3 regions of the Shewanella denitrificans OS217 genome follow, and region 1 is predicted to be linked to each of the others. Evidence: predicted binding sites of a transcription regulator. Region 1 holds the regulator's gene; each other region holds the start of a gene.
The links. Region 1 encodes MetJ, which represses methionine synthesis genes. Its sites were predicted from a motif close to TAGACGTCTAGACGTCTA; they were not measured.

Region 1 (2,210 bases):
AATATACCTTATTCACCACTGGACTGTTAATTAAGGACTCAATAATTAGTTGGGTATTTTCCTGATGTTGGCGCATTCGTACACTTAATGTTCTAAGTCCACGTAAGGTCAGGTAACTATCAAACGCGCTACCGGTTAAACCTAAGGTATTTGCCCACCAATCGAGTCGCTCGCCAATGTCGGCATCTTTAGCCACCACGGCGCCGCCAACAACATCGCTATGACCATTAATGTATTTAGTGGTGGAGTGCACCACTATGTCAGCCCCTAGGGTTAATGGCTGTTGCAATGCAGGGGAAAGAAAGGTGTTATCCACCACCACTTTAGCGCCCACTTGATGACTCAGTTGGCAAATTGCGCTGATATCCACCACCCTAAGCAGTGGATTCGACGGAGTTTCTAGCCAAACATATTTAGGCTTAAGCTGCAGAGCGTCTGCCAATGCATTAGCGTCATTTTGATCGATAACCACGAGCTTAAAACTGCCCTTAGCTGCCAAGTGAGTAAACAATCGGTAGCTGCCGCCATAGCAATCATGGGGGATGACTAACACATCTTCAGGGGCTAACAAACTGGTGACTAAGGTGATGGCCGCCATACCAGTACAAGTGACAACTGCACTATGACCTTGCTCTAACTTTGCCAGCGCCTCTGCCAATAAGTTACGCGTTGGGTTGCCCGAGCGGCTATAGTCAAACTCTCTGGGCTGTTGATGCCCTTCAAAGCTGTAATTGGTCGACAAATAAATCGGTGGCACCACAGATCCATGCTGAGTATCCGACTCTATGCCGTGACGAACGGCCAAGGTGGCTAATTTATGCTGACTCATGTGGACTCCATCAATTTGCAGTGTAGATGTCTAGATGGCTAAATCTACGCGTAAGTCTAGGCCTGGTCAAGCACTTTAGCCATCTAAACGTCCAAAAGTAAAGAAATCTATTTGCAATCAACAACAAATAGTAGCAATAATTTGACTGTGGCCTGTAAGGGGTTAAAATCTGCACCGAATTTCAAGTTAAGGGTGAGTTAATGACTGAGTGGAATGGCGAATATATTAGCCCATACGCCGAGCATGGCAAAAAGAACGAGCAAGTAAAAAAAGTGACTGTGTCTATTCCGTTAAAAGTACTCAAAGTACTGACAGATGAACGCACTCGTCGCCAGGTGGGTAACCTAAGACACGCAACCAACAGTGAACTCCTCTGTGAAGCCTTCTTGCATGCCTATACTGGGCAACCTCTTCCCAATGATGAGGATCTATCAAAAGATCAAATTGACGGTATACCCAGTGAAGCCAAGAAAATGATGGAAGCTATGGGCTTAGAGTGGGAAGAGTTAGAATAAACCCGCTTAAGCAAAGTCATACCTAGCAAGTAACACAGGGTTAGTTGGCTAACAATGCGCTAACCCAAATTTTCGGCAAGTTTACTTTAGGCCTTCTCCTTGATCATCGATCCCCTGAGCCTTGCCCTAGCGGCGATTATTATCTTCTTTGCCGCCATCACTCAAAGTCTAATTGGCTTTGGTTTAGCCGTCGTAGCCAGTCCGCTACTTTATCTTGTTGAGCCTGATCTGGTACCTGCACCCGTTATCATGATGGGCTTTGCCATCTCTGTGCTCACCTTGATCCGCGAGCGCGGCCATTTAGAATTTAATGGCCTGCAATATGCGTTACTTGGACGTATTCCCGGGGGCTTTCTTGGGGCAAGTTTATTGATCTTAGCGCCACAAGCCGTCTTAGGCTTAGTGATCGCCGCCATTGTGGCTATTGCCGTGATTTTGAGTGTGTTTAAATTCAGCGTGCCAGTGAATCGCACCAGTTTATTTATTGCGGGGATTATTTCGGGTATTTTTGGCAATATCGCTGCCATCGGTGGGCCGCCAATGGCCATTTTACTCTCAGGAAAAGATGCCAGTCAGTTTCGCGCCGCCTTGTCCGCGTTTTTTATCTTCAGTTCCCTTATCGCGTTAATTATTTTGGCCGTCACAGGTTTATTGAGCTGGCGTCATCTATGGCTTGCCTGCATGCTGCTGCCGTCTGTGGTGTTCGGATTTCTTGTGGCGGGAAGATTAGTGGGCAGAGTTGATAAACAAAAGACTCGCAGCGCGACATTAATCCTCTGTAGCCTTAGCGCCTTGGTGCTGACAGTACAATCTGTGCTGACGCTAGTTAACTAAGACAAAATCACTGACATCACGGCCTATTGCGG
Region 2 (2,210 bases), 2.1 Mb from region 1:
CGGTGAAGAATCAAAGCCGCATGCACAGTCGTAATGGTGATGAGCCCTATGTGGATCTTAAGGATGCCATGGGGCACTGGCCGGAGAAGGAAACTGCCATAGGTATAAGACTTGTGCCTAATTTAGTGTCTTTTGAATTCCATTTAGAAACCGCATTCGGCTTAGACAGCTTGTTTCAGCTGCAACTGAGTCATAACCCTCAAAGGCAATACCAGCAATTTCAAGCAAGGCTCGCCCAGAAACGCTGGCTTGAACGCTATCCCCAGTTAACCACTATCCCCAGTTAACCCAGTGCCTATTCAAGTATCTGAATAACCACCAAGCTAGGTTTAACAAGAATTATGAAGTAGTAATTATTTGTTTTTGTGAATTAGATCAAGACTCTAACTTATGATGACTCGAAGACTTTATGGGCTTGATCCAGATCAATATTCCATTGGCTCTTATGGGGCAGAGTAGCGACAACTGTAAAGGATATGAGGATTCATATCTGTCTGTCGCCCAAATGGAGTCGTAAAATGAATAATAACATCACCCTAGCTTTACTTGCAGCAGGTCTTATTACTGCAAGTTTTACTAATGTTGCTCAAGCTCATCAAGCAGGCGACATTATCGTCCGTGCTGGTATAGCAACCGTCGCGCCCAATGAATCTAGCCCTGTGGTTGCCGCCGTGGATGAATTCACTGTGGATACTAACACTCAACTAGGGCTTAACTTTGCCTATATGCTGACAGACAGTATAGGAGTCGAATTACTCGCCGCCTCGCCGTTTAGCCATGACATTTCCCTAGGATCCTTAGGTCAGATTGCCGAGACTAAGCATTTACCGCCAACACTAGTGGCCCAGTATTATTTTGGACAAGCCAGCAGCGTAGTGCGTCCTTATATAGGCCTAGGGCTTAACTACACCAATTTCTATGATAACGAATTCACCAATGACTTAAATGGTGCACTCACCAATTTAAGCATGACCTCATCTTGGGGCGTAGCCGCGCAGGTTGGCCTAGATTATAAGCTGAATAAAGACTGGTTAGTGAATGCCTCAGTGTGGTACGCCAAAATCCAAACCGATGTCAGCTTTGATATGGGCGGCATAGCGCAAAAGGTTGAAACAGACATAGATCCTTGGGTTTACATGGTGAGTGTGGGTTACAGCTTTTAAGGGCTAGCCTAAGATTAACTCTATGATTTACGCTAAGGCTAAGCAGGCCTTAAGCTGTGACAAGTCAAAACAACGCAGGAGCCAACAGGCTCCTTTTTTTGCTTACAGGTTTTGTTAATAGGTAAATAAGAAAATTTCTCATGGCTAAAAGTTAAAAGAAGGTAGACATCTAGACGTCCTTGGTTATGATGTTAGTGTGACTTTATCTTGACCATCTTATTTGGAGGCCAGTATGCCCGTAAGGATCCCTGATGATTTACCTGCAGCAGGCATTTTAGAATCAGAAAATATTTTTGTGATGTCAGAAACCCGCGCCGCCAATCAGGACATTCGACCGATGCGAGTGCTGATTTTAAATTTGATGCCAAACAAGATTGAGACTGAAACTCAGCTACTGCGCTTACTCGGTAATACCCCTTTGCAGGTCAATGTGGACTTATTGCGCATTCATGATAAGACATCGAAACACACCTCAATGGATCACATGAATAACTTCTATTGTGATTTTGAACAAGTGCGCCAGCGTAATTACGATGGCCTTATCATCACAGGCGCGCCTTTAGGGCAAATCGAATTTGAACAGGTGAGCTATTGGGATCACATTCGGGAAATCATAGATTGGTCTCAGACTCATGTCACCTCAGTGCTGTTTCTTTGCTGGGCAGCCCATGCTGCCTTGTATCATTTGTATGGTTTGCAGCGTCAGCTATTAACGACAAAATGCTCAGGAGTATTTAATCACAGCCGTACCCAAGCACTGCATCCCTTGCTGCGTGGTTTCGATGACGAGTTTTATGCGCCTCATTCACGTTTTGCCCAAATGGAGCTCGCACAAATCAAACAGCATGATGAGCTCGAAGTCTTGGCACAATCCAATGAGGCTGGTGCCTATATTATTTTAAGCCAAGATAATCGCAATTTATTTGTCACAGGCCATCCCGAGTACCAAAAAGGCACCTTAAGGGATGAGTTTATCCGTGATAGTCAAGAAGGCTTAAACCCAAGTGTGCCCTGCAATTATTTTCGTGATGATGACCCTGAACAAGA
Region 3 (2,210 bases), 540 kb from region 1:
ACTGGGCAACAAAAAAGCCAGTTGGGTTAGCAACTGGCTTTCATATTAGGCTGACAATTTTCAGAACCTAGAACCTAGAACCTAGAACCTAGAACCGATCAGAGTCCAGCGTCGGCGCGCAGCATTTCGGCCTTGTCTGTCGCTTCCCATGGGAAGCCTTCACGGCCAAAGTGTCCGTAAGCTGCAGTTTGCTGATAGATAGGGCGAGCCAAGTCTAGCATGGCCGTTAGGCCGTAGGGACGTAGCTCAAAGTGCTGGCGAACTAGCTTAATGAGCACTTCTTCAGACACTTTACCCGTGCCGAAAGTCTCAATGCTGATTGAGGTAGGCTCGGCAACGCCAATGGCGTAAGACACTTGGATTTCACAGCGGTCAGCAAGACCAGCAGCAACGATGTTTTTTGCTACATATCGGGCAGCATAGGCTGCACTGCGATCCACTTTAGATGGATCTTTCCCAGAGAACGCGCCGCCGCCGTGGCGGGCCATGCCGCCGTAGGTGTCAACGATGATCTTACGACCTGTTAAGCCACAATCACCTACTGGACCGCCAATAACGAAACGCCCCGTTGGGTTAATAAAGTATTTAGTGTCTTTATTTAACCACTGCGCCGGTAATACTGGCTTGATGATGGTTTCCATCACACCTTCAATCAAATCCGCTTGAGTGACGTCTTCTCTGTGCTGGGTCGATAACACGATAGCGTCGATACCGACAATTTTACCGTCTTCATAAGCAAAAGTGACCTGGCTTTTTGCGTCTGGTCGCAGCCAAGGTAGGGTACCGTCTTTACGTACTTCGGACTGACGTTTCACTAATGCGTGAGCATAAGTAATAGGGGCTGGCATCAGTACGTCAGTTTCATTGTTGGCATAGCCAAACATTAATCCTTGATCGCCCGCACCTTGCTCGGCAGGATCGGCACGATCCACACCTTGGTTGATGTCTGGTGATTGCTTGCCAATGGCGTTTAATACCGCGCAAGAGTCTGCATCAAAACCCATGTCTGAATGGGTGTAGCCAATTTCGCGCACGGTTTTACGGGTAATTTCTTCGATATCAACCCAGGCAGAGGTGGTGACTTCACCGCCCACTAATACCATGCCGGTTTTAACATAGGTTTCACAGGCAACACGAGCTTTTGGGTCTTGCTCAAGAATTGCGTCTAATACCGCATCAGATATCTGATCGGCGATTTTATCTGGATGACCTTCTGAAACGGATTCAGAGGTGAACAAGTGCTTTGCCATAATAGGTAAATCTCGTCTTGGGGAATTTGAACGTGTAGAAGCTTCTACATCTAGACGTCTATTTTAATGAAATTTTTGCCAGATAACACCCCTAAACTAAAATTTACCCCCCCCATTCAAGATTTGGGGGATAAAATGGCAATCTTTTCATCGGTTAGTTTTCAAGGCTAATCAATTAATGCTATGAAATCAATTGAATTATTTTACTTTCTGCCAACGCTTAAATTGTGTTTGTTCAGCGCAAAGATTAATAATTTATATTGGTTAACATGCGTTTTTGTTTGGTGTTGCCAGTTTGATTAATACTGAATAAAACCACTTGAGTAAATTTAGCAGAGTCAGCAAGATACGCCATTTAAGCGGTATATATTTATTAACAAATGCTCTGTGATTAAGGCTTTTTGGGGCTCAAACTGACGTTTAGATGAATCTCACAAAAATTTTTAATTTGCGTCACAGTGCCGAGTAAGGGAAAATGTGCCTCCACAATTGCTAGTGCACCTCAATACTAGCAAACATCATAATCAAGCAGGAGAGAGCATGTCTTCCCGTAAAGTACTCGCTAACGCTATCCGTGCATTAAGTATGGATGCAGTTCAAAAAGCCAATTCAGGTCACCCTGGTGCACCTATGGGTATGGCTGATATCGCCGAAGTGCTTTGGAATGATTTCCTTAAGCACAACCCGACGAACCCTGAGTGGGTCGATCGCGATCGTTTTATTTTATCAAACGGTCACGGCTCTATGCTGATTTACTCTTTACTGCACCTAAGCGGTTATGCTTTGCCAATCGAAGAGCTAAAGCAATTCCGTCAGCTACATTCTAAGACTCCAGGCCACCCTGAATACGGTTACACCCCAGGTGTTGAAACCACCACTGGCCCATTAGGCGCAGGTATTAGCAACGCGGTCGGTATGGCCATTGCTGAAAAAACCTTAGCGGCGCAGTTTAACCGTGAA

Region 2: a site for MetJ is predicted at 1,326-1,343, ahead of metA (homoserine O-acetyltransferase MetA). Genes of this name have one in related genera too.
Region 3: a site for MetJ is predicted at 1,294-1,311, ahead of metK (methionine adenosyltransferase). Genes of this name have one in related genera too.

What each region holds. Positions count from the first base shown of each region.
Region 1 covers NC_007954.1:699,497-701,706, reverse strand. The annotation lists gene metB (cystathionine gamma-synthase) at 1-829, opposite strand, end outside; gene metJ (met regulon transcriptional regulator MetJ) at 1,030-1,344, shown strand; gene SDEN_RS03210 (sulfite exporter TauE/SafE family protein) at 1,447-2,178, shown strand.
Region 2 covers NC_007954.1:3,098,905-3,101,114, reverse strand. The annotation lists gene SDEN_RS13485 (nucleotidyltransferase family protein) at 1-287, shown strand, start outside; gene ompW (outer membrane protein OmpW) at 519-1,163, shown strand; gene metA (homoserine O-acetyltransferase MetA) at 1,396-2,210, shown strand, end outside.
Region 3 covers NC_007954.1:1,237,401-1,239,610, forward strand. The annotation lists gene metK (methionine adenosyltransferase) at 99-1,250, opposite strand; gene tkt (transketolase) at 1,791-2,210, shown strand, end outside.